Regions from separate parts of the Pseudoalteromonas sp. PA2MD11 genome, predicted to be linked through region 2. Evidence: predicted binding sites of a transcription regulator. Region 2 holds the regulator's gene; each other region holds the start of a gene.

Region 1 (10,569 bases), on a different contig from region 2:
ATCAGCGAATAAGCTTTTAGCTTGTTCACCTACAATTTCATCTTCAAGAATACGTGGGTACTTACCAGCGATTGACCACGTCATGAAATAAGGAGTCCAGTCGATGTACTGTCTTAACGTCGCAATCGAAACATCTTTAAACTCAGTCACACCCAGCTTTTTCGGCACAGGTGGCGTGTAGTTATCCCAATCGAGTTTTACAGCGTTGTCGCGAGCACGCTGTAAAGTAACGGGTTTTGAGCGCGGCTTTTTACGTGCTTGTTGTTCACGTACTTTTTCATACTCAGCCTTGGTTTTCTCTAAAAATGCCGGCTTTAACTCTTTTGACAATAAGTTAGAAACCACCCCAACAGCGCGGCTGGCGTTATTGACATAAACCACACCTTTATCATACTGAGGCTCAATTTTAACCGCAGTATGCGCTTTAGAGGTTGTTGCACCACCAATCAGTAACGGTAATTCAAAACCACGACGGGTCATTTCTTTCGCAACATGCACCATTTCATCAAGTGATGGGGTAATCAGCCCTGATAAACCAATAATGTCAGCTTTCTCGTCTATGGCGGTTTGCAAGATTTTCTCTGCCGGCACCATCACACCAAGGTCGATAACCTCGTAGTTATTACATTGCAGTACCACGCCTACGATATTTTTACCAATGTCGTGTACGTCGCCCTTAACGGTTGCCATAACCACTTTACCATTGGTTGCACCCTCTTCTTTTTCAGCTTCAATGAAAGGGTCAAGATAGGCAACGGCACGCTTCATTACACGAGCTGACTTAACAACCTGAGGTAAGAACATTTTACCCGCGCCGAATAGGTCACCAACGACGTTCATGCCGTCCATAAGCGGGCCTTCAATCACTTCGATAGGCTTAGCTTTGCCCTTGCGGCACGCTTCGGTATCTTCATCGATGTATTCGGTAATACCTTTAACTAATGCATGTTCAAGGCGCTTTTCAACAGGCCAAGTACGCCACTCTAAATCTTCAACTTTTTCTGCTTGCGCCATACCTGAGTATTTGGGTGCAAGTTCAACAAGTCGTTCACCGGCACCTGGGTCGGTATTGAGGATCACATCTTCTACAGATTTGCGCAGCTCTTCGGGGATATCGTCGTAAACCGCTAATTGACCCGCATTTACAATGCCCATATCCATACCCGCTTTAATCGCGTGGTATAAAAACACTGAGTGAATAGCTTCACGAACTGGGTTATTACCACGGAACGAGAACGACACATTCGATACACCACCCGACACTTTACAGTGCGGTAAGCCTTGCTTAATTCGGCGCGTACCTTCAATAAACTCAACAGCGTAGTTATCGTGCTCTTCAATACCCGTTGCGACGGCAAAAATGTTCGGGTCAAAAATAATGTCTTCTGGCGGAAAGCCAATATCATCAACGAGTATTTTATAACTACGCTGACAAATCTCAAACTTACGATCAGCAGTTTCTGCTTGCCCAGTTTCATCAAACGCCATTACAACCGCAGCAGCACCAAAGCGTTTAATTAACTTAGCTTGGCGGATGAACGGCTCTTCACCTTCTTTAAGTGAAATTGAGTTTACAATGGCCTTACCTTGAATACACTTTAAGCCTGCTTCAATCACGTCCCATTTAGATGAGTCGACCATGATAGGTACTTTTGAGATATCAGGCTCTGAGGCAATTAAGTTTAAAAACTTTACCATCGCCGCTTTCGAGTCCAACATGGCTTCATCCATGTTGATATCAATTACTTGCGCGCCATTTTCTACTTGTTCACGGGCAACATCGAGAGCGGTCTCGTAATCTTCTTCCATGATCAAGCGCTTAAACTTAGCCGAGCCTGTTACATTGGTACGCTCACCGACGTTAGTAAATACAGCAATTTGGTCAGTCATGTCGGTTTCCTAGTTTAAGTTACACGCTTCAAGGCCCGATAAGCGCATACGCACTTCAAGCTCAGGTAATTGGCGAGGTTTAACACCTTCAAGGCCTTTCGCAAACGCCTTAATATGAGCCGGTGTGGTGCCGCAACAACCACCTACAATATTGATAAAGCCAGACTTGCCCCAATCAATAATTTCTTGGGCCATTTCAGGAGCTTCTAAATCATATTCGCCAAACTCGTTCGGTAAACCGGCATTGGGATGCACCGAGGTAAAGGTTTCACAAACGCGCGATAACTCTTCAACATACTGGCGCAGTAAGTCAGGGCCAAGTGCGCAGTTAAGGCCGATTGATAGCGGTTTAATATGGCGAATTGAGTTATAAAATGCTTCTGTGGTTTGCCCTGATAAAGTTCGGCCTGAGGCATCGGTAATGGTGCCTGAGATCATCACAGGTAAACTACGACCAGCTTGCTCGAATGCTTCTTCTACGGCAAACGAAGCCGCTTTTGCATTAAGGGTATCAAAGATAGTTTCTATTAAAATAAGATCAGCACCACCTTCCATCAGTGCCAGTGTTGACTCAACGTACGCCGCCACCAGCTTATCAAAGTTGATATTACGATAACCTGGGTCATTTACATCTGGTGAAATAGAACAGGTTTTTGACGTTGGCCCAAGTACACCGGCTACATAACGCGGTTTGCTAGGATCTTTTGCTTCAAGTTCATCACACACGCTGCGTGCAAGCTTCGCTGACTCGAGGTTGATTTCGCGGCTAAGGCTCGCCATGTCGTAATCTTCCATCGAAATAGTCGTGGCATTAAAGGTATTCGTTTCGATGATATCAGCACCGGCTTCTAAGTAAGCACGGTGAATATCAGCAATGATTTTTGGCTGAGTTAGGCTTAATAAATCGTTATTGCCTTTAATAAGTACATGCCAGTCTTTAAAGCGCTCACCGCGATAATCCTGTTCTTCTAATTTATATTCTTGGATCATGGTGCCCATCGCGCCATCGAGGATTAAAATTCGCTGTTTTAGCGCCTCGGTTAATTGTTCGCGTTTATTCACTGCATTACTCGGCATAGTTGTTAGTCCTTACATCTTGGCTAACTAAGTTAATATCATACGGTGTAGTTTGGTACACATAATAGTTTAACCAATTCGAAAACAATAAAAAGGCATGACTTTGCCACGTTTTCGACGGTTCGTTGTCTGGGTTATCGTCAGGGAAGTAATTTTCTGGCTTAGGTGCATCTGCTGATTTTTCTTGGTCACGTAAATACTCCCCTTTTAAGGTATGAGCATCGTACTCTGGATGGCCAGTAATATACACTTGGCTACCTGATTTATTTTTAATTAAGTAGGCACCAACTCGCTCTGATCCGGCTAATACTACCAGCTCTTCGCAGGCATTAATCTTATCGATATCAATATGACCATAACGAGAATGTGGCACTAAAAAGGTATCATCAAAGCCACGCGTCAGCGCTGCATGGTCAAAATAGCTTTTATGGGTAAATACGCCACTGAGTTTGTTTGGTTTCAGATCACGTTTGAGGCCATAGTGATGATAAAGACCGGCATGGGCCGCCCAACACGAAAACAGCGTAGACGTAACATGCTGCTCTGCCCAATCTAAAATAACTTTTAGTTCGTCCCAGTAAGCAACTTCGTCATACTCTAAATGAGCAAGCGGCGCGCCTGTTATGATCATGGCATCGTAGTTATTATCTTTCACTTCTGAAAAATAACGATAAAACGTATCCATATGCTGTTCAGAGTTACTGCTGGTGCGATGGGTATCTAAGCGTAACAGCTCAACATTAACTTGCAGCGGTGAGTTTGCTAACAAGCGAATAAACTGCACTTCGGTCTCAACTTTGTTTGGCATTAAGTTTAAGATGGCCAAACGCATTGGGCGGATTTCTTGCGTTTTAGCACGACTTTTTGGCATTACAAACACGTTTTCTTGACGTAACTTTGCAATGGCAGGCAATTCATCTTTTACTGTAATGGGCATAGCTAGCTCCGAGCATACTTATCTGACTGCTAATTATGAACGGATAGTTAGAAATTTCAACCTCTAGATGTTTAGATGTCCAAAAGAAATGATATTTCTGAGTGGTCATTAATTGAAATGTATGGCTTTTTGAGTAAATAACACCTTGATATTAAGCCTATCATAAACGCTGAATTCTGTATTTTGAGGTAGTTTGGGTATACAATACTTGCTGTTAATTTTTATTATAAATTGAAGGCTTCTTTCATGGTGTTACCAGACAAGTTTATATTCTCGATGAGTCGAGTATCTAAGGTTGTGCCACCTAAGCGCACTATCTTAAAAGATATTTCTTTACACTTTTTCCCAGGCGCAAAAATTGGTGTGCTAGGTCTAAACGGTGCAGGTAAATCAACGTTACTTCGCATTATGGCTGGTGTTGACCAAGACTTTGAAGGTGAAGCTCGCCCTCAACCAGGCACTAAAATCGGTTACTTACCGCAAGAGCCTGTACTAGACGAAAGCAAAACAGTTCGCGAAACAGTAGAAGAAGCTGTAAGCGAAGTTAAAAATGCACTAAACCGCCTTGATGAAGTATACAACGAGTATGCAATGGACGGTGCTGACTTTGACGCACTTGCGAAAGAGCAAGGCGAATTAGAAGCTATCATCCAAGCGCACGACGGTCACAATATCGACAACGTGTTAGAGCGTGCAGCTGATGCATTACGCCTTCCACCTTGGGATGCAAAAATTGAACACCTTTCGGGTGGTGAGCGTCGCCGTGTTGCGATCTGTCGTTTACTACTTGAAAAACCAGATATGCTTATTCTTGACGAACCTACCAACCACTTAGACGCTGAGTCAGTTGCTTGGTTAGAGCGCTTCTTACACGACTATGAAGGTACCGTGGTTGCTGTAACCCACGACCGTTACTTCTTAGATAACGTAGCAGGTTGGATTTTAGAGCTTGACCGTGGTGAAGGTATTCCTTGGGAAGGTAACTACTCATCGTGGCTTGAGCAAAAAGATTTACGTTTACAACAAGAACAGAAATCTGAAAAAGCACGTCAAAAATCAATCGCGCAAGAACTTGAATGGGTTCGTTCAAACCCGAAAGGCCGTCAAGCTAAGTCTAAAGCACGTATGGCACAGTTCTCTGAGCTTCAGCAAAACGATTACCAAAAGCGTAACGAAACGAATGAACTATTCATTCCACCGGGTCCACGCTTAGGTGATCAAGTTATCGAAGTGAAAGGCCTGAAGAAGAGCTTTGGCGACCGTGTATTAATCGATGACTTAAACTTTGCAATGCCGAAAGGCGCTATCGTAGGTATTATCGGTGCCAATGGTGCAGGTAAATCAACGCTTTTCAAAATGCTAAGCGGTGAAGAAAAGCCTGATAGCGGTGAGATCATTGTTGGTGAAACAGTAGAGCTTGCAACTGTTGATCAGTTCCGTGGCAACATGGACGAGAGCAACACTGTTTTCCAAGAAATCTCAAACGGCCAAGACGTATTGAAAATTGGTAACTTTGAATTCCCAAGCCGTGCCTATGTTGGCCGCTTTAACTTCAAAGGTAACGACCAACAAAAATTCGTTAAAGACCTATCAGGTGGTGAGCGCAACCGTTTACACCTAGCTAAGCTGTTAAAGGCTGGTGGTAACGTATTACTTCTGGATGAGCCAACCAATGACCTAGACGTTGAAACACTACGTGCACTTGAGAACGCTATTTTAGAGTTCCCTGGCTGTGTAATGTGTATCTCGCATGACCGTTGGTTCCTTGACCGTATTGCTACACATATTCTTGACTACCGTGACGAAGGCCAAATTAACTTCTTCGATGGTAACTACACAGAATACGAAGAGTGGCTGAAAAAAACCTTAGGCGCAGAAGCGGCACAACCTAAGCGTATTAAATACAAAAAAATTGGCTAATTAGCTGATACTCAAAAAGCCCCGATTTAGGGGCTTTTTTGTTGCTGTAATCATTTCACTCACTCATTCAATTATGATCTATACTGATTAGGTCACTAAGGTTGGAGATACAGCTATGAATGAACGCAGAGAGTTTTCGCGGGTATTATTTTCTTGCCCTGCGATCTTTCGTATCGAAGATAACGACTACAACTGTCAGTTACTTGATTTATCTTTGCAAGGTGCGCTCATTACTAAAAGTGATTCATTTTTAGTGCCAATTCATAGTAAAGCTGACTTAATCTTTACCCTGCCAGAGTCATCAATCGAGATTAAAATGCAAGTGGAGCTGTGCCATGTTGAGCATCAGCATGCAGGCCTTCGCTGCGAACATATCGATATTGATAGTATTACTCACTTAAAACGGTTGATTGAGCTAAATCTGGGTGACGAAGCATTATTACATCGCGAGTTAGCTCATTTAATTCACGCACCAGAGTAAACATTTGTCGGTAGATTCGTTATGCTGTAGCAAATTCAGCTATTCAATGAGCTATGCAGTTAAATCCCCACTTACCCTTGGTGTATCACCCAAATTACTCGTTTAGTTTCGATCCTAACCATCGCTTTGTGATGAGTAAGTTTGCTTATTTATATGAGCATGTACAAAACCTTGGATTAATAAATGACAACCTAACTCAACCGATGCTTGGCAGCCCTGAGCCCCTTGAATTAGTGCACTGCGAAAACTATATCCACGACCTTTGGCACAACCGCTTAGATGAAAAAGCGATGCGCCGTATTGGCTTACCTTGGTCAAAAGAGCTGATGGCACGTACCTTTACCGCGCCTCTGGGCACCTTACAAACAGCACGTTTAGCACTTAAACATGACATCGCTTGTCACTTAGCGGGTGGCACTCATCATGCCCATACTGATTTTGGCTCTGGCTATTGCATGGTAAACGACCTCGCTTTTACCAGCGAAACCCTGATAAAAAGTGGTGAAGTAACCAATATACTTATTTTTGATTTAGATGTTCATCAAGGTGATGGTACCGCAGCAATGCTGGCACATCAGCCCTACGCTTATACCTGCTCTATTCACTGTGAAAAGAATTTTCCGTTTCGAAAATCAGCCAGCGATTTAGACATAGGTTTAGCACCGAATGTCGCTGATAGTGAATACCTAGGCGTTGTTGACGATACGCTGAGTTATTTATTAAACACCCTAAACCCAGGCTTAGTACTTTATGATGCAGGTGTAGATGTATGGCAGCAAGATGGCTTAGGAAAACTTGATATAAGCTGGCAAGGGATAGCACAACGCGACCATTTAGTTCTCAAACGCTGCCTTGAGCACAATGTACCTGTCGCAACCGTGATTGGTGGTGGTTATGATAAAGACCATCGCCGTTTAGCGGCTCGTCATGGCATTGTGGTAGAGCAAGCTGCTCGCTTTTAAAAACAACAAAGAAAAAAGGCCCGGTGGAGAAAAACCGGGCCTTTGCTACTGTAACATTGGGATATGTTAGCAACTTTTTTCTAAGTTAAAACAAGTAGCTGTGGAGCTACCGAATGGTAATCTAAAGCCATAGCTATGCTCAAAACCGTGATGTTTACAATTGAAAAAGCAAACACTTGGCGCGCCCAGCCGCTTACATCAATATTGCGACGATAGCCACGAAGCGCCATTAGCAACCACCAAAAACTCGTTGTACAAGCTACAGCCATAAAGGCTAAACCTGTATAACCACTAATGGTTAATAACATTACAACCAACGCATACACGGCGATATATAAAACAATGTGATGCTTTGCCTTCTCGATCCCCTGCGCTACTGGTAACACAGGAATTCTGGCCGCTTGGTAGTCGTTATAACGAAAGATTGCAATTGCATATGAATGAGGCATTTGCCATAGACTAAACATGACCAATAAAATCACAGCACCAGCATCAAACTGCCCAGTTACGGCACAATAACCCACTACAGGCGGTACTGCGCCAGATAAACTTCCTACAAAGGTGCCGTACACAGAACGACGTTTCATATATAAGCTGTACACACCTACGTAGATGACGTAACCAAAAGTAGCAAATAAGAGTGCCACTACGTTGGTATACACTGCTAATAATCCGAAACCAATAACACCAAGCACGATGCCATGTGCCATAGCCTCCTTTGCTGACATTTCGCCAGTCACTGTGACGCGTTTGCGAGTGCGCGCCATAGCAACATCAATATCACGATCAATTACGTTATTGATCGCGCATCCTGATGCCACTACTAAAGATAACCCTAGTAAGGTTGCGATCATTAACCATGGGTCAATATCACCGCGAGAGGCTAGCAAGAATCCCCCCGCGACAGAGATCAAATTGCCCATGATAATGCCAGGTTTAGTGACATTTAAATAACGTCGAAACACTTCCTCGACTCCTCTAATTTTCAGCACAAACGCAATATTACGAAAGAAACTAGCTAGTAACAGACTGTAAGAACTGGAGACACAACTTCAGACTAACCAGCTCCTTTCGTAAATCTTTTACCAATTACAAAGTAATTGTTATTAGTACATCATCATGGCGTTCGATTCGTAGATGATCCACACCGACAAACCAACCACCATTACAGTGATTAAAGCACTAAAGATAAACGACAATGAACTTGCCTTGCCGCCTTCAGTTTTGAAGTTTAGGTGTAAGAAATATTTCAAATGCACCCAAATTTGCACAATCGCCATGCTCACGATGCACCATGCAGTGGTCGTTTTAGAAAACGAACCACTCATCACAGCCCAAAAAGGAATAGCCGTTAAAACCACTGACAGTAGAAAACCAATTAAATAGTCTTTAACGCTGCCATGTGATTGCTCATTATGTGCATGAACTTCTAAGTTATTAATTACATGTGATTCACTGTGACTCATTACATTGCTCCCATTAAATAAACAACGGTAAATACACAGATCCACACCACATCTAAGAAGTGCCAGAATAGGCTTAAACAACTTAGGCGTGTCACTGTTTGTGGGTTTAAACCACGGCGCACAACTTCAATCATCAGGACAGTCATCCAAATAAGACCCGCTGTAACGTGAAGACCATGTAAGCCCACTAAAGAGAAGAACGATGTTAAAAAGGCACTTTGCTGAGGGCCATTACCGTGCGCAATTAGGTGATGAAATTCGTACACTTCCATACCAATAAACACTGCACCAAAGGCAAAGGTAACCAGCAACCAAGTTAACGTAGCCGCCTTTTTCTGCCCGTGAGCAGAGATCATCGCAAAGCCAAATGTGATACTACTAAGTAGTAGAGCTGCGGTTTCAACCGCAACAAAATCAAGTTCAAAAATATCTTTACCCGACACACCGCCAGCAGTGTTCATGAACAATACTGCGTAGGTTGCAAAAAATGATGCAAACAACAGACAGTCAGTCATAAGATAAAGCCAGAAACCAAATACGGTGTTACCGCCTGTATCGTGGTGCTCATGGTCATGTGCATCGACATGACCGTGTGCGCCGTTTAAGGTGTCGAGTCCTGCAGAAATGCTACTCATGCATTCACCTCCTTTGTAGCGGCTGTATTGTGAGCCGTTTCTAGTTCAACAATTTCATCTGGTTGCACGTAGTAATCAACATCGCTGGTGTAACAACGTTTGATGAACACCACGATAGCACCCAGTAAACCAAAGGCTGCAAGCCACCAAATGTGCCAGATCATGGCAAAACAGAAGGTTGTTAAAGCCGCGCTCATTAATACACCTGCCGATGTATTTTTTGGCATATGAATTGGGCTATAAGAGGCTTCTTGCTTGTAAGCTAAGCCTTTCTCTTTCATGTCTGTCCACGCATCGATGTCATCAACATGAGGAATTTTTGCAAAGTTGTAGTACTGCGGAGGTGAAGCAGATGCCCACTCAAGAGTATGGCCATTCCACGGATCGCCCGTAGTATCATCAAGTTGCTCGCGGTTTTTAAAGCTCACTACAAGTTGTACAACTTGGAATAAGATACCGAACAGAATGATTACCGCACCGCCAGCTGCAATGTATAACCAGATATTCCAATCAGGGTTGTTAGTGTGGTTTAAGCGACGTGTCATACCTAAGAAACCAAGTACGTATAACGGCATGAATGCCACGAAGAAACCAATTAACCAACACCAGAAAGACTTTCTGCCCCAGCTTTCATCAAGCTTGAAGCCCATTGCTTTAGGGAACCAGTAAGCAAAACCTGCTAAGTAACCAAATACCGCACCACCAATAATGGTGTTATGGAAGTGAGCGATTAAGAATAAGCTGTTATGTAATACGTAGTCAGCACCAGGAATAGCAAGTAGAACACCCGTCATACCACCGATAGTGAACGTCACCATAAAACCTAAAGTCCAAAGGACAGGCACAGTAATACGTAAACGACCACGATAAATAGTGAACAGCCAGTTAAACAACTTAACCCCGGTCGGTACCGCAATAACCATGGTCATAACGCCAAAGAAGGCATTAACGTTAGCGCTTGAGCCCATAGTAAAGAAGTGATGAAGCCAAACGATAAAACCTAAAATCGAAATTGCACCGCTTGCATAAACCATCGACTTATAACCAAACAGGCGTTTACCAGCAAACGTTGAGATAACTTCTGAGAAAATACCAAACGCAGGTAAGATCAGAATGTAAACCTCAGGGTGACCCCATGCCCAGAATAAGTTGATGTACATCATAGCGTTACCACCTAATTCATTCGTGAAGAAGTGGAAAT
Region 2 (10,569 bases):
CAACTAGCTCTGGTATGCAAGAGCAACTTCATGAAGCTGATATGGTTGCTACTGCTGCAACAGAAATGCAGGCGACGATTCAAGATATCTCTCACAATACTGAAGCAGCAGCGAAAAAAGCAGAGTCGACTAACTTAAGTGCGCAGCAAGGTCGTTCTGAGGTTGAATCAACGGTAGTGCAAATTAATCACTTATCAGACTCACTCGGTAATGCGTCAAGTGTGGTGTCGCAATTAGAAAAAGACGCTGAAACGATTGGCTCTGTACTGGATGTTATTCGTGGCATTGCTGAGCAAACAAACTTACTGGCACTCAATGCGGCTATTGAAGCGGCGCGTGCTGGTGAACAAGGCCGTGGCTTTGCGGTAGTAGCAGATGAAGTTCGCTCACTTGCGCAGCGTACTCAAGATTCAACACAAGAGATCGAGAGCATCATTTCGACCTTACAAGGGCGTACGCAAGAAGTGGTGAGCATTATGCAGCAATGTCGTACGCAAGGTGGCGAAAGTGCAGCACAGGCAAGTAAAGCCGGTGAGTTACTTCGTTCTATCACCGAAGATGTACAAACCATTATGGATATGAGCACTCACATTGCCACAGCGATTGATGAGCAAAGCCAAGTGGCTTCTGAGGTGAATAAAAACGTGGTTCGTATTCGTGATATCGCCCAAGAGGCATCGGGTCACGCAGCGACTAATGCACAAACCAGCGAAGAAGTATCAGAGCAAGCGCGTGTCCTCTATCAGGCAATCGATAAGTTTAAAGTTTAATAATTACTTGATACTTTATATATAGACAAAAGTGCGGTGACGGTGTCGTCATCGCGCTTTTTTGTTTTTTAGTTTGCTTGGTTAGCTCTCGGAACTAATTCACTAGGCGCTAAGGCACAAACTTAATAGGCACGCTGTCTTTACTTGCTTCGTGCTCAGAGACTCTTGTTTGGTATTGCTGCCAAAGCTCATCATGGTTAGCTTGCAGCTCACTTAAATAGTGCCAGCTGAATAAACCGCTATTATGATTATCGCTAAACACCAGTCGAATCGCATAATGACCAACCGGCTCAATTTTACTAATTCCTACTTGTTGCTTACCAAGTACGAGTTTCATTGGTTCATTGCCATGACCTTGTACTTCAGCAGAAGGTGAGTGAACACGCAAAAATTCAGCACTAAATTGAGCAATAGTCTGATCATCAAAATGAACATCTAATACTTTGCTAACGCTGTGATAATGCACTTTAGTGACTTCTTTCATGTCAGCCTCGAATCTACGATTTATAAACTAAAAAGCCTCCAACTGGAGGCTTTTAATTATAACGCTAATTTGTTGATTAAAGAATGAAGCGACTTAAGTCTTCATCTTCAACAAGTGCACCTAAATGCTGCTCAACGTAATTAGCATCAATTGTTAGTGTTGAACCTGCTTTTTCTGAAGCATCAAATGAAATTTCTTCCATTAGTTTTTCCATCACTGTGTGCAAGCGACGGGCACCGATGTTTTCGGTTTTCTCATTGACTTGCCAAGCCGCTTTCGCGATACGTTCAATGGCATCATCAGTAAACTCAACGTCAACTTGCTCTGTTTTTAACAGCTCACGTTGTTGCTCAGTTAATGAAGCATGAGGCTCAGTTAAGATACGTTTAAAGTCATCAGCACTTAGTGCTTCAAGCTCAACGCGAATTGGTAAACGACCTTGTAGCTCTGGGATCATGTCTGATGGTTTAGCCATTTGGAATGCACCAGATGCGATAAACAACATGTGGTCAGTTTTAACCATACCGTGCTTAGTGCTTACTGTTGAACCTTCGATCAATGGTAGTAAGTCGCGTTGTACACCTTCACGGCTAACATCTGGGCCAGATGCTTCACCACGTTTACAGATTTTATCGATCTCATCGATAAACACGATACCGTTTTGCTCTACTGCGAAGATAGCTTGCTCTTTTAACTCTTCAGGGTTAACAAGCTTTGCTGCTTCTTCTTCAACTAATAGCTTAAATGCTTCTTTGATTTTTAGCTTACGCTTGCTGCGCTTATCGCCACCCATGTTTTGGAACATGCTCTGAAGCTGGTTGGTCATTTCTTCCATACCAGGAGGAGCCATGATCTCAACATTTGGCTGAGCTTGTGCAACATCGATATCAATTTCTTTATCGTCTAACTGACCTTCACGTAATTTTTTACGGAAAGATTGGCGAGTAGAAGAGTTCTCTTCTGTCTTTGACTCACCAAAGGTATCGCGTGCTGGTGGTAAAAGAGCATCTAAAATACGCTCTTCTGCCGCTTCTTCAGCGCGATGTTTGAATTTTTTGGTTTGCTGTTCACGCGTCATTTTAATTGAGATATCAACTAAATCGCGGATGATCGTTTCAACTTCTTTACCAACATAGCCCACTTCGGTGAACTTTGTTGCTTCAACTTTAATAAAAGGCGCATTAGCAAGTTTAGCTAGGCGGCGAGCAATTTCAGTTTTACCCACACCAGTAGGGCCAATCATTAAAATGTTTTTAGGCGTTACTTCTGCGCGTAAATCATCGCTCAGTTGCATACGGCGCCAGCGGTTACGTAGCGCGATTGAAACTGCTTTTTTAGCTTTAGCTTGGCCAATAATATGTTGATCAAGCTCGTGAACGATTTCTCTTGGCGTCATCTCAGACATGGCAGTTCCTATTACAATTCTTCAATAGTTTGGAAATTATTCGTGAATACGCAGATGTTGCCTGCAATCGTTAGGCTTTTCTCTACAATGTCACGTGCACTTAGGTCGGTGTTTTCTAGTAGCGCTGTGGCTGCTGATTGTGCGAAGTTACCACCACTGCCAATCGCAATTAGGTCGTTTTCTGGCTGCACAACATCACCGTTACCTGTGATAATTAATGAAGCAGTTTCGTCTGCGACTGCTAATAGTGCTTCGAGCTTTCTAAGTGCGCGATCACTACGCCAATCTTTGGCCATTTCAACGGCAGCCTTGGTTAAGTTGCCTTGGTGCATTTCTAATTTGCTTTCAAATCGTTCGAAAAGGGTGAAGGCATCAGCAGTACCGCCAGCGAAACCAGCGATTACTTTGCCATTATAAAGACGTCGAACTTTGCGGGCGTTGCCCTTCATTACGGTGTTACCAAGTGAAACTTGGCCGTCGCCACCAATAACGACCTTGTCGTCGCGGCGTACACTTACAATAGTGGTCATGATTATTCCTCATCATCGAGCGGCAAGGCCGCTCGTAAAAAGCGATTGATGAGGTGTTTATATGGGTGAATGAACTAAAATCAAGTCCAAAGCCAAATTCCGCAGCCCATTATTTTGATGCGTTTAAGTTTATTCTTGTCACTTTCGGCTAAACGTTTGGTTTCGTATGGGCCTAAGCGCACTTTATACCAAATACCATTGCTGCCTTGTGTTTTCTTCACTTCGGCCACTAAGCCAGCAAAAGCAATTTTAGCTTTTAATGTTTGTGCTTGCTCTAATGTTCTAAAAGAGCCGCATTGCATTACATATGGGCCTTTTTGTTCAATCTCTTTTACTTCAACCTGAACTTCGTGCTCTTTAATCTCTTTGATAAATTCAGGTGTCTTAGGTGGTGGAATAACTACTTCTTCTTTTTTAGTCGGGTTTGCTTGCTGCTCTACTAACTCAGGATCAGCATTATGTTTGATATACCATAGGCCGTAACCAAACCCGCCTACTAAGATAAGCGCAATTAAAACAAGAATAATAGGGAAAGGCTTTTTCGCCGGGGCTTGTTTTTTATTATTTCGATTTGCTGGTTTTTTATTTATGTAATCGTGCTGTGCCATGACTCTTAATTGGCCTTTAAATCATATCTATAGGATCGACATCTAAGCTCCAACGCACCTTTTGCGCTAATTTACTGGTACTTATATAGTCGACCATTTGCGCTAAATATTGGTGTAAGTGGGAGCGTTCCTGCGCCTGAATATGTAACTGAAAGCGATATTTACCTGCCACACGTTCTAGTGGTGCGGGTATCGGACCGAGCAATTGTATACCAGATACGTTCTGGACAGGAACCAAATCAGTTAAAAAATCCATCACTTGATTTATGTTATGTCCTTCGGCACGCACCATAGCCATATTTGTGATTGGTGGAAGTTGCGCGTCTTCTCGTTCTGTCAGTGCGTAACGGGCAAAATCTTGGTAACCATTATTAACTAAGTCTTGCAGTAGCGGGTGCTCAGGAAAGTGAGTTTGTAATAATACTTGCCCTGGTTCACCACTGCGACCTGCACGGCCTGCCACTTGCGTAACAAGTTGCGCTAAATGTTCAGTGGCGCGAAAGTCACACGAATATAATCCACTGTCGACATCTAGGATTAAAACAAGGCTAACATCGGCAAAGTGGTGGCCTTTTGCCAGCATTTGCGTGCCAACTAAGATGCGCGCACCGCCTTGGTTAATATCATCAAGGGCTTTTTCTAAGCTGCCTTTACGACGAGTTGAATCTCGGTCGATACGACTAATCGGAATATCAGGGAAGGTTTGTGTTAAAAACTCTTCGATTTGTTCAGTGCCTTTGCCATTTGGAAAAATCTGCGTACTGCCACAATCAGGGCATTGATGAGGCACTTGGTGTTGTTCACCACAGTGGTGACAAATCATCTGGCCAATAGCTTTATGAAAGGTTGCACTAGTGCTGCAACGTGAGCACTCACTTAGCCAACCGCACTCATGGCATATGAGGGTAGGCGAAAAACCACGACGGTTTAAAAACACCATCACTTGCTTACCACGTTCTAAATGCTGGCGCATATAGGCAAGGCTGGCATGGGCAATCCCTGCTTGCTCAGGCTGACCTTTCATGTCCATTAATTGGAACTGGTTATCAGTACTGGTTTGGGCCCGTTCAGTGAGGCTCAACAGCTGATATTTGTTATTAATTGCTTTATGTAAGGTCTCAAGTGCTGGTGTGGCACTACCTAAAACCAGAGGAATATTATGCTGGTATGCCCTATAAGCGGCTAGGTCTCTAGCATGATAGCGAAGTGTATCTTGTTGCTTAAACGAACTGTCGTGCTCTTCATCAACGATGATCATGCCAAGAGATAAAAAGGGCAAGAAAATACTCGAACGTGTGCCGATCACTATAGCGCAGCTGCCTTTTTCACAAAAACGCCAGGTCTGTAAGCGTTCGTTATCTGTTAGGGCTGAGTGCCATAGCATAATTGGTGTATCAGGAAAGCGACGACGAAAACGGTTTACCGTTTGTGGTGTTAAGCCAATTTCAGGCACTAATACTAAGGCTTGCTGACCTTTTTTTAGCACTTCTTCTAGGCATTGCAAATACACTTCGGTTTTACCACTTCCGGTAACCCCTTCAAGCAAAAAGCTGGTAAAGCCACGAGCTTGGTTAATGCTGGTGCAGGCAACAGCTTGCTCTTTATTAAGCACCGGCTTGCTACCAACAGTCGGCGCGCGTTGCTGCCATTGGTTATCATGTTCAATAAATTGAGTGATCAGTTCTTTATCGAGCAGACTGTCGATGGTTTTTTTGGTAAATCCGAGTGCTTTTAATTCTGTAACTGATGATTTGCCTGATTCGGCTAGCTGTTTTAATAAACTTAACTGGGTTTTTGCTTTCAGCGACGGCAGCTTTGCACCTTTATCGGTTAGCTCAACCATGTTAATGCTGGTTTTATCTGGGCATTCGCCTTGCCTTAATGCAGCCGGAAGTGCCGTATGAATGGTCTCGCCCAATGGGTAACAGTAGTAGCGTGCTGTGAATTTTAGTAATGCTAAATGTTGCTCAGATAACACTGGCGTGTCGTCTATAACATCAATAATCGGCTTGATTTTGTCAGCGGGAACATCGGTTGATGTTTTAAGAGCCAGTACCACGGCAACCTTTTTTTGACTACCAAATGGCACGCGAACCCGCATACCTGGCTTTAACTCAGGGCTATGCAGCAGCTGTTCAACTTTATAATCGAAGGTACGCTGTAAAGGGACTTTTATGGCAACTTCTACAAAGTGCATAACAACTCAACTGAAACAAAGATAGAAAGATAATGTACTAAAATTGCAGTTAAAAACCTACCAACAAATACTGAACAACAGACCACTTGGTTATTTTTTTAGCGAAAGATGTATTTAAAGCTTGTCGTAAGGCTTCTTGAGCTATAAAATACGCGGCCTATTAATTGTATTAACTGCGTATGGTGCCAGACTTCGGGTTTGGAGAGCGATACGGCCTTAACTAGAGGTTCCCTATGAAAGAAGGTATTCACCCTAAGTACGAAGCTATCACTGCAACTTGTTCATGTGGTAACAAATTCGAAACTAGCTCAACTCTTTGTAAAGACATCCACTTAGACGTATGTTCTGAGTGTCACCCGTTTTACACTGGTAAGCAAAAGATTTTAGACACTGGCGGCCGTGTTGATCGTTTCAACAAGCGCTTCGGTGCACTTAGCAGCAAGAAGTAATCTCTGCTGTTTAGTTGAAAGAAGCACCTTAGGGTGCTTTTTTTATACCTAAAACTTACAAACGACATTATTGATACCAATTCCAATAATACTTAATCATTTTGAGGGATTAAACCTGTCGCTATCTGCGTTAAAAATTTCTGATTTAAAACAACTAAATAACGAAATTCTTGCCTTGCTATCAACGAGGTTTTATTGCCTCAAAATAGATCACTTAATTAAGCAAATTGGTATAACCTGCCACTTACTTATCATCTTCACTTATGTATCTTGCATAACTATTTCTGGCTGTTATGCCCATTATGTCGCTAATTTTGCAGACAAAGTGCCACCCCTTGGCTATATTCTTTTTTGTATAAATGAGTATACCAATCCGCAATAATACTTAATCATTTTGAGGGATTAAACCTGTCGCTACCTGCGTTAAAAATTTCTGATTTAGAACACAACTAAATAACGAAATTTTTGCCTTGCTATCAACAAGGTTTCATTGCCTCAAAATAGACTACTTAATTAAGCGTATTGGTATCTAAAAGTTATTAGAAATAATAAATTTAAATAACTTTGTTAGTAAATGCTGTGAACTTCGTTGAAATGGCTGTTTTGGGCTAATTTCGGCTAATTGCAGTGTACGTGCGCATAAAATACAACAACACGTGCTTAAAAGGTCATAAATAGATGAATTTTTATGTCTGATTAATCGCAACTATGCACAGAAATTGTTGGGAAATCCTTTAAAATTAAGCGATATAGCATATAACAGGATAGACCTGATAATACTTGGAATTTTTATACATTACAGGTATCGTACTGATGCAAGCTCTCTCACTTTTTAACTTTTTGCAGGATACTATCGCGTTATGTCAGATTTTCGTGAACAAGCATTACATTACCACGCCCACCCCGTTCCAGGTAAAATTAGTGTTGAACTAACCAAGCCAGCCGAAACGGTTAACGATCTCGCTTTAGCTTATAGCCCAGGTGTGGCTGAACCAGTCCGTGAAATTGCTGCTGATCCAGCAAACGCCTATAAATACACAGGCAAAGGCAACATGGTTGCAGTTATTTCAAACGGTACCGCAATTTTAGGTTTAGGTAACTTAGGTCCGCTTGCATCAAAACCTGTAATGGAAGGTAAAGCCTTACTATTCAAACGTTTTGCTGGCCTTGACTCAATTGATATTGAAGTTAAACACCGCACAACAGAAGATTTCATTAATACGGTTGCTAACATCGCTGATACGTTTGGTGGTATCAACCTAGAAGATATTAAAGCACCAGAATGTTTTGAAATCGAAAAAGCGCTTATCGAGCGCTGTGATATTCCAGTTTTCCACGATGACCAACATGGTACCGCTATTGTGACTGCTGCTGGTATGCTTAACGCTCTTGAAGTGCAAGGTAAAGACATCGAAGATGCCATCATCGTATGTTTAGGTGCCGGTGCTGCTGCTGTTGCTTGTATGGAGCTTTTAATTAAGTGTGGCGCACTGCGTGAACACATTTATATGCTTGACCGTAAAGGTGTGATCCATACACGTCGTGATGACTTAAACGAGTATAAGCAATTATTTGCTAACAATACCGATAAGCGTACATTACAAGATGTTATTGCTGATGCCGACGTATTCGTTGGTGTATCAGGTCCTAACCTGTTAACTGCAGATGATCTTAAGCTGATGGCAGACAAGCCAGTCGTGTTTGCATGCTCAAACCCAGATCCTGAGATTGCTCCAGAAGTTGCACACAGTGCGCGTAACGATTTAATTATGGCAACGGGTCGTTCAGATTTCCCTAACCAAGTAAATAACGTGCTTTGTTTCCCATTCATTTTCCGTGGCGCGTTAGATGTTCGTGCAACGGCAATTAATGATGAAATGAAAATTGCTGCAGTTCATGCTATTCGCGGCATCGCGAAAGAGCCTGTACCAAGTGAAGTATTAAAAGCAGCTGGCGTTGAGTCACTTGAGTTTGGTGCCGAGTACATCATTCCTAAGCCTATGGATCCGCGTTTATTACCACGTATTGCACGTGCTGTTGCTGAAGCAGCTGTAGAGTCGGGTGTGGCGCAAATCGATATGCCAGAAGATTACATGCGTTAAACTTAATTAGCCTTAGGTATAACGCGCAATAAAAAACTCAGCCTAGGCTGAGTTTTTTTATATCTGCGATTATCGGCGGTGATCCGATGGCCGAAATACTTATTCTGAATCAAGCACTGGGATATCTAATCCCATTTCTTGCATAATTCTTTTAACTTCTTCAGGTACCTTTTCAGGGTTGTCTTTACGTAGGTCGTCATCATTTGGTAATGGTTGACCTGTAAAAGCATGTAAGAAAGCTTCACACAATAACTCACTATTCGTCGCATGACGCAGGTTATTGATCTGGCGGCGTGTACGCTCGTCAGTTAATACTTTTAATACGTTGAGTGGGATTGATACGGTAATCTTTTTTACTTGTTCTGATTTTTTACCGTGTTCTGCATATGGGTGAATGTATTCACCGTTCCATTTAGCCATAAGTTGTTTCGTTGCCTCGGTTGTCAGTGATTTACGCCTTATTCACAGCGCAAGATGCGGAAATTCTATCTCTTTAAAAAAGATAGTCAAATACTAGTTATTTGGCCATCTAGTGGTGTAAATGTATAAACTTCTATGCGTGAGCGATAAATGCTTTGACTTCTCATATTTGATCATCTAACCTTTTAGACGTCTAAACATCCAATTAAAGAATAGGTGATGAAATGAGCGAAAAAAATAAAGCGACGATTGCTGTTCGTCACGGCATTGAAGCCGATAAACATCATGGTGCGGTTGTACCGCCAATTTACTTATCAACCACCTATTCGTTTGCTGATTTTGATACTAAGCGCCAGTATGACTATGGGCGCAGCGGTAATCCAAATCGCGATATCTTAGCTGAAACCTTAGCTGAGCTTGAAGGTGGTGCTAGAGGTATTATAACTGCAACAGGTATGTCTGCAGTGCATTTAGCCACTCAGCTATTAAACAGTGACGATACGTTAGTGATCCCACATGACTGTTATGGCGGTAGTTACCGTTTATTCACCTCGCTTGAAAAACGTGGCCTGTTAAAACTGAAAGTTTTGGATTTAACTAAATCTGAAAATCTCCAAGAAATTTTAGCGATTAAACCTAAGTTGATTTGGATTGAAACGCCAAGTAACCCAATCTTGCGTTTAACAGATATTAAAGCAATCACTAGCATTGCTAAGCAGTGCGGTGCTTTGGTTGCGGCTGACAACACCTTCTTATCACCTGCATTACAAAACCCCATTGAGTTTGGTGTTGATATTGTTGTGCACTCAACCACTAAATACATTAATGGTCACTCTGATGTAGTGGGCGGTGCAGTGATTGCTGCAACGCAAGAGCTAGGCGACGAGCTTGCTTGGTGGGCGAATAATATCGGTATTACTGGAGCACCATTTGACAGCTACTTAACGCTTCGTGGTTTACGTACTTTAAATGTACGTTTAAAGCAGCACCAAGAAAATGCCTTTGCCATTGCTGAGTATTTAGAAAACTCATCTTATGTAAGCCAAGTCTATTACCCTGGCCTTGCTTCTCACCCACAACATGAGCTTGCTAAGGCACAGCAACGTGGTTTTGGTGGCATGGTGAGCTTTGATATTAAAGGCGACATCAACGATGCTGCTGCGTTTTTAACAAGCCTTAAAGACTTTAGCCTTGCTGAGTCGTTAGGTGGGGTAGAAAGTTTGATTTGTCACCCTGCAACAATGACCCACGCAGGCATGGAGCCTAAAGCGCGTCTTGAAGCCGGTGTGGGCGATACCTTGATCCGTATTTCTGTAGGCATTGAAGACGTAAAAGATCTCATTGCTGACTTAGACCGTGTTTTCAATTTAGTTAAGCCAGGTCAAGGCCAGCAAGTTACAAAAGCTGAAGCTAAGCAAGCACAGCAAGATACACAACAAAACGCGTCATTTAAGTTAACGCCAGCACATACGGCATTGTGGTAGAAAAATGGTAAATATTGTTCATAAATTTGGTGGCTCAAGCTTAAGCTCGGCAGATCGTTATCATGCGGTAGCGAACATCGTTCTTGCTAATACAGAGCAGGGCGATTGCGTCGTTGTGTC
Region 3 (10,569 bases), on a different contig from region 2:
GCGCCAGTTCACTAGATTAGGCGTTAAACGCATGCTTGCAATTTGCTCTACTGGTTGGTGCGTTGGACCATCTTCACCTAAACCAATTGAATCGTGCGTGTATACGAAGATGCTTGGCTGCTTCATTAATGCCGCCATACGTACTGCGTTACGTGCGTATTCCATGAACATTAAGAATGTAGCACCGTAAGGAATAAAGCCTTTATGTAGTGCAATACCATTCATAATCGCTGACATACCAAATTCACGTACACCGTAGAAAATGTAGTTACCGCTAGCATCGTTAGCTTCTAGGCCTTTTGAGCCATCCCAAAGTGTTAAGTTAGAACCAGCAAGGTCAGCAGAGCCACCCATGAATTCTGGTAGTAACGGACCAAACGCGTTTAATGCATTTTGTGATGCTTTACGTGTTGCAGGGTTTGCAGGATTTGCTTGTAGCTCTTCGATGTAAGCTTGTGACTTTTCAGCCCAATCTGCCGGTAGCTCACCGTTTGTACGGCGCTTAAACTCAGCAGCAAGTTCAGGGTATGCACTTTCATAAGCTGCAAATTTTTCGTTCCAGCTTGCTTCTAGTTGCTTACCTTTTTCTTTGCCATCCCACTCGCTATAGATATCAGCTGGGATTTCGAATGCATCGCCAGTCCAACCAAGGAACTCACGAGATGCTTTAATTTCGTCTTCACCTAGTGGTGCACCGTGACAATCATGGCTACCTGATTTATTAGGTGAACCATAACCAATCACTGTTTTACAACAGATTAATGATGGCTTATCAGTAATGCTACGCGCTTCTTCGATAGCGGCGCGAATTGCATCAGGGTTATGACCATCAACATCGCTTACTACGTGCCAGCCATATGCTTTAAAGCGCGCTGGTGTGTCATCGCTGAACCAACCTTCTACTTCACCATCAATTGAGATGCCGTTGTCATCCCAAAACGCAACTAGTTTACCTAGGCCTAATGTACCGGCTAATGAACAGGCTTCGTGTGAAATACCTTCCATTAAACAGCCATCACCCATGAATGCATACGTGAAGTGATCAACAATATCGTGCCCTTCACGGTTAAACTGTGCAGCTAGCGCTTTTTCGGCAATTGCCATGCCCACTGCATTTGTGATCCCTTGACCTAATGGACCCGTAGTAGTCTCAATACCTGGTGCATAACCATATTCTGGGTGGCCTGGTGTTTTTGAGTGCATTTGACGGAAGTTTTTAATTTCCTCTAGTGGTAAGTCATAGCCACTTAAGTGCAGTAGAGAATAGATCAGCATTGAACCGTGGCCATTCGAAAGAATAAATCGATCTCGGTCTGCCCACTCTGGATTCGTTGGATTGTGCTTTAGATAATCGCGCCATAGTACTTCTGCGATATCTGCCATGCCCATAGGGGCGCCAGGGTGACCAGATTTGGCCTGTTGTACTGCGTCCATTGATAAGACGCGAATAGCATTTGCAAGTTCTTTGCGTGATGGCATGAATTCTCCTACCTTTATGTATTTGCGCTGGTTGTTTATGAAGCCCCATTCTTACTTATTGTAAGGGTGCAGTGCAATTAAAAATCCGCATTAAATGCACCATTTATAGGCGTTTGTTAAGAACAATACGTTATTACTAATTTTAAATGGACGTCTAGGCGTAAAATTACTATGCAAACATATTTGTTTTAGATAAAATACGCCCCTTAATTTTTTAGCGCTATTACCGACGTTTGTGAAGCGCAATATTTGTGAGCAGAAATACAATGGCAAAACATTTATTTACTTCTGAATCTGTTTCTGAAGGTCATCCGGATAAAATCGCGGACCAAATCTCTGACGCGGTTCTAGATGCTATCTTAGAGCAAGATTCTCATGCCCGTGTTGCATGTGAGACTTACGTTAAAACTGGCATGGTGATGGTTGGTGGTGAAATCACAACTAGCGCTTGGGTTGATATCGAAGAAATCACACGTAAAACAGTACGTGAAATCGGTTACACGCACTCAGACATGGGTTTCGATGCTGACTCTTGTGCAATCCTAAACACTATCGGTAAACAATCTCCAGACATCAACCAAGGTGTTGACCGTGCTCGACCTGAAGAGCAAGGTGCTGGTGACCAAGGTCTAATGTTCGGTTACGCATGTAATGAAACTGACGTTTTAATGCCTGCACCAATCACTTATTCACATCGTCTAGTTCAGCGCCAAGCTGAAGTTCGTAAAAGCGGTGAGCTTAACTGGTTACGCCCAGATGCAAAATCTCAAGTAACGTTTGCATACGAAAATGGTAAGCCTGTTGGTATTGATGCAGTTGTTCTTTCAACTCAACACTGTGATTCAATCTCACAAAACGACTTAGTTGAAGCGGTAATGGAAACGATCATTAAGCCGGTTCTTCCTGCTGAGCTTATCTCTAGCGCAACTAAGTTCTTCATCAACCCAACTGGCCGTTTCGTAATCGGTGGCCCAATGGGTGACTGTGGTCTTACAGGTCGTAAAATCATCGTTGATACATACGGTGGTATGGCTCGTCACGGTGGTGGTGCTTTCTCAGGTAAAGATCCATCAAAAGTTGACCGTTCAGCGGCATATGCTGCTCGTTACGTTGCTAAAAACGTGGTTGCTGCAGGCCTTGCTGACAAATGTGAGCTACAAGTTTCTTACGCTATCGGTGTTGCAGAGCCAACATCTATCAGCATCGAGACATTTGGTACAGGTAAATTAGAAGAAGCGCGTCTAATCGAATTAGTACGTGAGCACTTCGACCTACGTCCTTACGGCTTAATCCAAATGCTTGATCTTGAGCGTCCTATCTATCAACCGACTGCGGCTTATGGTCACTTCGGTCGTGATGAGTTCCCTTGGGAGCGTACAGACAAAGCAGACGCACTTCGCGCAGCTGCTGGCCTGTAATAGGTTAGATAAAATGAAAAAAGCGCCTTTTGGCGCTTTTTTTTATGAACACGAACCTAACTGACTTATTAAGTTATCTCGCGAGAACTGATTATTGGTTAATTGCTCTGTCAGTGCTTGTAGCGTTTTATAAACGCTCTTTAGCGATACCTTATTGCTCAACCAATGCGGGATTGAGCCACCCGGATCAGCATAGGCCTGATGGCTTACCAATAAATTACTTTGCTGCTCTTCTAAACGCCAATAAGCCCTGAGCTCTTTAATACGCACAACCCCAGAGACTTCTGCTTTAGCGTATGGCTGACTGATAATTTTTAGCTCTGTTTTATGTTCACCTAAGGCATGATAACAAGAGTAACTCACCAAATCGCGATCTAACACCGGCCAAGGCGAGTTAAAGTGAGTGTAAACAAGGGTTTCTGAGGGGCTTAAGCGCTCCATTAAAGTCACGCTTTTAACATTTTCGAGCCAATTGGGCGCGTTGTCGGTATCACTTAACAGCGCCATAAAGTCACTGGCCTTAGCATTTTTTACCAGCACAGAAGCATTAATTTCTATAATGCCAGTTTCGTGCTTTTTATAGCTAACCTTTATATCGTCTTGCTGTTTGTAGGTTTGCCATTCAATAGGGTTAGCCACTGCCGAGAGACTCAAACATGCTAACCCTATCCATAGGCACAAGCGCATTTATTTAAAACCAATAAGGGTCTGTATTAAATGACGCGTGGCGACTTTGCTCCATTGCACTGACCAAAAACTCTGACTTTTGATCAAGCCAAGATTGAATTTTTGTTAGCTCTAAGTCGTCTTGCCCTGCACATAACTGCTTTAAGTACTCAAGGGTGCTTAACTCATAAATACCATGAGAGATATCAACCCACGGCATACGAAACTCGTTTCGATCTTCTTTATCGAACAAAGCGCCTAAGCAGTTGCCGCTGAGTAATGAGTTTTCAAGGCGGGTGCGCAGTGCCAAATAGTCTTTATCTGTAAACACTTGCTGCTCAGGAATAAGTTCGTGCATGTCGTGCCAATCTTTAGCAAATAAACGCTTAGCAATATCGGCAACAGGTTTTTCAGCAGCTTGAAACTCAGTTTGCCCCCATGACTTACGCCATTGTTTTTCAATCAACCACGTTGTTAATTGCAATAGTAAGCGGTTGTATCGGGTGCTATGGAAAAGTTTTTCGATATCTTCAATACTTGGCTGCAACTCTTTTAAGTCATTAATAACTTGAGTGAGCTCAGGCGCACTGTTGATTTTTTTGTAGTACGCGTGGCGCTTAGATGTGTAGGTTTTTAGCTGAATAGCATTTTCAACCCATGCTAATTCGCTTAATAACCATTTTAATTCTGTACGTAATGAGTCGGTATCGTCTTTACTAACAATATCGTCAAACAGCCAAAATGTATGGCGAATTAAACGAATACCGTCGGTGACACGCTTAAGGGTTTTTAAGCTTGGTTTTATGAAGTAGCAGGCTTCATGTTTTTGTACAAAGCGAATCGCGTAGTTAATGCTTTCTACTAAGGCTTGTTCTTGGGTTGCACCACGTTTTAGTGGCACAAAGCCAATTGATTTGCTTGCTTTTAATGGTTTGTCATCTGCAAGACGATAACCTCGAGCAGCTTTAGAATAAAGCCCTAAGCGAACATGACTTTCACTAACCAGTTTATCTGCCAAAGCAAACAACTCATTGCGACTACCTTCAATCAGTTCGATTTCAAGTTCAGAGATTGGCTCAACTTGGCCCGATGCCGCCACTTCACCTTTATCTAATACCACTTCAATTTTTGCGCCATTTTCGGTTTCGAGTAACCAAGTACGGCGTATAAAGTTAGTGCTAAAAATTGGGTATAGGTTTTCTGCGATGGCAGGCACTTGCATACCATGCGGCCAAATAGCAGCATCAAATGCAAGTAAATCAGGGCGGTTACCTGACAGTGGCAAATTGTATTCAGGGCGCTGATGTAAGCCACCAACCACTTCGCCAGCAAGCTTGATGGTTTGCTCACACTCACCATCACAACAGCGAGTACGAAGGCCAATATCTAAAGCACGTAATTCTCGGCTTGGCGTATCGTAATAAGCATTTTGTAAATTGCGTGACGGTTTATTGGTAACGGTTTTTGCAAATTGGGTAATTAATGCGGGGATCAGTGGAACAACGGCATCTGACACCAAAAACTTCAGTTCTATCTCAGTATCCATTCGCTTTGCGGAGTACATTTAAAATAAATAAGTGATCAAAATAAACAAAGCAGACTGTTAATGCAAATTTTTTCCTGTTTTTTGCGGTTAAGCCCACGCACGGATTACAATATCAGCCTTGCTATTAATAGTTGAAATCCCTACTATCTCTATACATAAAGAAATTATAAATTTAGCCACTCCTAGGCAAGATCACATTAACAAGGTAGATTGATGTTAAAACAGTGTATTTTTGGGTTGCTTCTTGCGGCCACCTCTTTTATTAGCTACGCAGAAGAAGCACCAAGCAGCGACAGCCAAAACACCGCCTACATAGTCGATAACCTGTACACCTTTATGCACTCAGGTCCAAGCAAAAACTACCGCATTTTAGGTTCAGTCGATGCAGGCACACAAATAGTGTTATTGTCGGGTGAAGATAATGGCTACTTTAAAATTCGTGATGATAAAGATCGTGAAGGTTGGGTAGAGTCAAAATTTGTTACTGAAAACGCAGGTATTCAACAACAGTTTCAAGCGCTGAATAACGACATGACGGTAATGCAAGAACAGCTTCGCCAAGCTGAAATTGAACTACCACAACTACAAGAGCAGAACAAATCACTAACAGAGCAAAACCTAGCGCTTAGCAAGCAAATTGAAGCACTTAAAAGTACTATTGAGTCTGAGCGTAATGCTAAGCAAACAGCCAGTGCCAAAGAGAAACGTCAGTTATTAACTTATGGCGGCGCAATTGCGTTCATCGGCTTACTACTTGGTATTATCCTAACCGTGGTGTTATCTCGCCGTAAACGTTACGACGGCTGGGCATAAACCTCCTCACCATTTTGAAAAAATAAACCCTGCATTTTGCAGGGTTTATTTTTTTAAACTTATCCACTTTTTACTCAAGAGCATTTTTGTCTAAGAGTATTAAACACTTCTTGCTTTAACACTAAAAACCCCTCTTTGTAACCTAAGATAAGCAATAACAATATCAAGCCTCCAGGCAATAGCACTGCAATAAGCAGAGGGCCTAAGATAAAGCTATAAAAGCAAATACCAGGTACGAATAATACATAACCAATTAAGCGTTTTAATTTATTCATAGTGCAACCATCCATTTAGTTGAGCGCGCTCATTTTAATATTGAGCGCGCTCAATTTACAACACCTTTGATTGAGTTTTTTTTAATTTCTGGTTAAATAGCATAAAAATTGGAGTATTCAGTGACCAAAAAAGAGCAAACAAAACAACAGATACTTACAGCCTCATGGCAGCTTTTTTCAGAGCTCGGTTACCACCAGACCAGCACACGAGATATTGCAAGAGCAGCTAATGTCGCCAATGGCACAGTATTTAGTCACTTTGCGACTAAAGTTGAGATTCTTAAATACAGTTTTGAGAGTGAACTAGAAGATATTCTAAGCCGCGCTAAACACTCAGATTCGAGTACTACAGCGACAGATAGAATGTACCATTACGCTTGTTTTCTTTATGAGTTTTACCTTGCAAAAAAGGAGTTTAGCCGAGAGTTATTTAAAGAAATTATGTGGCAACAGAACGAGCTTGAACCGCAGCTTAAAGCATTCAAAAAGCGCCTGATCAATGACAATAAAGCAACCGCTTTAGATGCAGATATCATTATTGATATTTACTTTATGACGCTCATGGAAGGGCTTAATCAGGAAGACAGTTCTGTCGATTCGATGCTGGCAACACTCAAAGCAAAACTATCAAAAATTAACATCAATTAGGTTAGTTGTATGAACTGTAGCGCCGTTCGTTCAGTGCTACAGAAGTATAGGAAACCACTCGGTTTCCTTACGTTAAATATCGAATCTAAGGCCTGTGTCCTGTTTTATTTTTTCGATCACCATATAGGTGTGATGCGTACCCACTCCAGGAATATCAACTAAATCACCCAGTACTTGGCGATATTCATCCATATCTGAGACCCGTACTTTTAATAGGTAGTCATAGCCACCAGCGACCATGTCGCATTCAACTACTTGTGGAATATTCAATATATATTCGCGAAACACTTTAAATACCGATGTATTCGAGGTCACCAACGAGACCTGTACATGTGCTAACAAGCTCTGGTTAAGTTTAGCTTCGCTAAGCTTTGCGTAATAGCCTTCGATGTAGCCTTCTTGCTCTAAACGTTTTACACGATCTAGACACGGGCTTGGGCTCAGATTTACCTGTTTTGCGAGGTTTACGTTCGATATTCTGCCATTTTTTTGCAGAGCGTCTAAAATTGCTAAATCGATGCGATCTAACATGCGTAATCTATTCGGACTGGTCATAACAGAATTTTATGCGGCTAAGTTAACGGTATGCCCTGTAAATTATCGTAAATCGAAAAATTTAACCAGCATATTCTGCTGGATTTTAATTAGAATGCACGAATTATATCAATGGTAAGAAATGCAATAAGTTCATTTCTAGACTCCACATACCAGAGGGTTACATATGCTATTTAATGGCGATTTGACAACTGAATGTCCAATTAGACAAAAGATCCGTGATTTCTACCGTATTGACGAAAATGCGGTTATTGATCATATTTTGCCTTTGGCTGAAGTAGGCGTGAAAGCGCGTAGCCGAGCGTGGGAACGTGCTCGTCAAATGGTTTTAAATATCCGTCGCGATCAGGATGGTCAAAGCGGTGTAGATGCATTACTAAATGAATTCTCACTTTCGAGTGAAGAAGGCGTTGTATTAATGTGTCTTGCAGAAGCACTATTACGTGTTCCAGATAAAGCAACGCAAGAGTCACTAATTCGTGACAAACTTGCTAAAGGTGACTGGAGCTCGCATTTAGGTAGCAGCGATTCTTTATTTGTAAACGCCTCTTCTTGGGGTCTGTTAGTAACCGGTAAAATGGTTAACTACAGCGACAAATCAAAAGAGCAGCAATTCGGTGTTCTTAAAAAAACAATTGGTCGTTTAGGTGAGCCTGTTATTCGTAAATCTGTGAACTTCGCGATGAAGATCATGGGTAAGCAATTCGTTATGGGTCGTACTATCAACGAAGCGATTGAACGTGCAGCCGATAAAGAGCAAAAAGGCTACGTATACTCATACGATATGCTAGGTGAAGGCGCACGCACAATGAAAGATGCAGAGCGTTACTTCAACAGCTACATGACAGCTATCCACGCAATTGGTAAAGCAGCAAATGGCCGTGGTCCAATCAAGAGCCCTGGTATCTCAGTTAAAATTTCTGCGATTCACCCACGCTATGAGTTCACACATCGTGAACGTGTTATTGCTGAAATCGTACCTAAGTTAAAAGAACTTGCGCTTGCAGCGAAAAGCTACGATATCGGCTTTACTGTTGATGCTGAAGAAGCTGACCGCTTAGATATCTCTTTAGATGTTATTGAAGCGGTATTCAGTGATGACGATTTAGGTAACTGGAACGGCTTTGGTTTAGCAGTTCAAGCATACCAAAAACGCGCTATTTTTGTCGTTGAATGGGTTGCAGAGCTAGCTCGTCGCGTTGGTCGTAAACTAATGGTTCGTCTGGTAAAAGGCGCATACTGGGATACAGAAATCAAAACCACTCAACAAGATGGTTTAGATCACTACCCGGTATTCACGCGTAAAGCGACCACAGACGTTTCTTACAAAGCCTGTGCTATTAAACTACTTGAAGCACGTGATGTACTGTACCCGCAATTTGCTACACACAACGCCTACACTGCGGCAACTATTTTAGAAGTTGCAAAAGGTGACAACGAAGGTTTTGAATTCCAACGCCTACACGGTATGGGTGAGTCGTTATTCGACCAAATCGTAAGCCAAGAAAAAATTCAATGTCGTGTTTACGCACCAGTGGGTCAACACGAAGACTTACTTGCCTACTTAGTACGTCGCTTATTAGAAAACGGTGCTAACTCATCATTCGTAAATGCGATTGTTGATACCACTAAGCCTGTTGAATCACTGTTACCTGACCCTGTAGAAACACTGCAAGGTTTACGTAACAAGTACAACACGCAAATTAAGATGCCAATTGATTTATACGGTGAAGAACGTGCTAATTCAAAAGGCATGGACTTAACTGATATCAATGTAATCACACCATTTAAAGAAAACCTTGATACCTGGTTTGCTGAGCACCGCATTGAATTAAGCGATGTGCCAGAAGGCTCTCTTCCGGTGAAGAACCCTGCGAATCACAAAGAAATCATTGGTCATGTGAAGCTACAATCTTCAGACGAAATGACTGCACTTTTAGAAAATGCAGAAAAAGCATTTGAGTCATGGTCACAAACGCCAGTAAAAGAGCGCGCAAACCTATTACGCCGTGTTGCTGATATCTTAGAGCGTCACCACGATGAGTTAGTGGCACTGTGTATCAAAGAAGCAGGTAAAGTAACTCAAGATGGTATCGATGAAGTTCGTGAAGCAGTGGATTTCTGCCGCTACTACGCTGCACGCGCTGAGGAACTTTCTGAAGATGAGCGTTTTGAAGCACGTGGTGTGATCTTATGTATCAGCCCATGGAACTTCCCACTTGCAATCTTCCTAGGTCAAGTTGCTGCGGCAATCGTGACAGGTAACACAGTTATTGCTAAACCTGCTGAGCAAACAAGCTTAATTGCACTTCGTACCATTGAACTTATGCTATCTGTTGGCTTACCAGAGCACGTTGTACAACCTGTTATTGCACGTGGTAGCGAAGTAGGTAAAACAATCGTTCCTGATGAGCGTATTCAAGCTGTTATGTTCACAGGTTCTACAGAAACCGGTACTGTTATTTCGCAAACATTGGCTGCGCGTAATGATATTCAAGTACCGCTTATTGCTGAAACCGGTGGTCAAAACTGTATGATCGTTGATTCAACCGCTCTACCAGAGCAAGTTGTTGATGATGTGATCAGTTCAGGTTTCCAAAGTGCTGGTCAACGTTGTTCTGCGCTACGTGTGTTGTTCTTACAAGAAGACGTTGCAGATGGCATCATTGAGATGCTCAAAGGCGCTTTAAAAGAACTTCATGTTGGTGACCCATCATTACTTTCAACGGATATCGGTCCGGTTATCGACGAAAAAGCACTTAAAAACTTAAGTGACCACGTCGAATACTTAAAAGGTAATGCAACACTTCACTATGAGTGTGCTATTCCTGATAACAGTGAAAATGGTGCTTACTTCTTTGCGCCTCGTTTATACGAAATCAAAGATTTATCTGTACTTAAGCGCGAAGTATTTGGTCCTTGTGTACATATCATCCGCTTTAAAGGCACAGAGCTTGATAACGTGATTGACCAAATCAATGGCACGGGCTTTGGCTTAACGATGGGTGTGCATTCACGTATCGAAGAGCGCTGTGAATACCTAGCGAAAATGTCACGTGCAGGAAACGTTTACATCAACCGTAATATGATCGGTGCGATTGTTGGCGTACAACCTTTCGGTGGCCGTGGTTTATCTGGTACTGGTCCTAAAGCGGGTGGCCCTAACTAC

What was found. Region 2 encodes MetJ, which represses methionine synthesis genes. Its sites were predicted from a motif close to TAGACGTCTAGACGTCTA; they were not measured.
Region 1: the regulator MetJ is predicted to act here: its motif matches at 3,969-3,986, upstream of ISP07_RS10635 (homoserine O-succinyltransferase).
Region 3: the regulator MetJ is predicted to act here: its motif matches at 1,627-1,644, upstream of metK (methionine adenosyltransferase).

Annotation. Positions count from the first base shown of each region.
Region 1 covers NZ_JADKNF010000008.1:61,534-72,102, reverse strand. Annotated here, with positions in the region: gene metH (methionine synthase) at 1-1,890, opposite strand, end outside; gene ISP07_RS10640 (homocysteine S-methyltransferase family protein) at 1,900-2,967, opposite strand; gene ISP07_RS10635 (homoserine O-succinyltransferase) at 2,957-3,904, opposite strand; gene ettA (energy-dependent translational throttle protein EttA) at 4,151-5,824, shown strand; gene ISP07_RS10625 (PilZ domain-containing protein) at 5,940-6,305, shown strand; gene ISP07_RS10620 (histone deacetylase) at 6,359-7,267, shown strand; gene cyoE (heme o synthase) at 7,348-8,232, opposite strand; gene cyoD (cytochrome o ubiquinol oxidase subunit IV) at 8,374-8,733, opposite strand; gene cyoC (cytochrome o ubiquinol oxidase subunit III) at 8,733-9,368, opposite strand; gene cyoB (cytochrome o ubiquinol oxidase subunit I) at 9,365-10,569, opposite strand, start outside.
Region 2 covers NZ_JADKNF010000017.1:58,004-68,572, reverse strand. Annotated here, with positions in the region: gene ISP07_RS16735 (methyl-accepting chemotaxis protein) at 1-770, shown strand, start outside; gene ISP07_RS16730 (gamma-butyrobetaine hydroxylase-like domain-containing protein) at 880-1,254, opposite strand; gene hslU (HslU--HslV peptidase ATPase subunit) at 1,331-2,659, opposite strand; gene hslV (ATP-dependent protease subunit HslV) at 2,671-3,189, opposite strand; gene ISP07_RS16715 (SPOR domain-containing protein) at 3,270-3,797, opposite strand; gene priA (primosomal protein N') at 3,814-5,994, opposite strand; gene rpmE (50S ribosomal protein L31) at 6,228-6,443, shown strand; gene ISP07_RS16700 (malic enzyme-like NAD(P)-binding protein) at 7,304-8,545, shown strand; gene metJ (met regulon transcriptional regulator MetJ) at 8,645-8,965, opposite strand; gene metB (cystathionine gamma-synthase) at 9,190-10,449, shown strand; gene metL (bifunctional aspartate kinase/homoserine dehydrogenase II) at 10,454-10,569, shown strand, end outside.
Region 3 covers NZ_JADKNF010000004.1:102,509-113,077, forward strand. Annotated here, with positions in the region: gene tkt (transketolase) at 1-1,479, opposite strand, end outside; gene metK (methionine adenosyltransferase) at 1,746-2,897, shown strand; gene ISP07_RS06800 (START domain-containing protein) at 2,940-3,551, opposite strand; gene ISP07_RS06805 (CYTH and CHAD domain-containing protein) at 3,589-5,109, opposite strand; gene ISP07_RS06810 (TIGR04211 family SH3 domain-containing protein) at 5,323-5,922, shown strand; gene ISP07_RS06815 (hypothetical protein) at 5,997-6,197, opposite strand; gene ISP07_RS06820 (TetR/AcrR family transcriptional regulator) at 6,318-6,845, shown strand; gene ISP07_RS06825 (winged helix-turn-helix transcriptional regulator) at 6,918-7,400, opposite strand; gene putA (bifunctional proline dehydrogenase/L-glutamate gamma-semialdehyde dehydrogenase PutA) at 7,567-10,569, shown strand, end outside.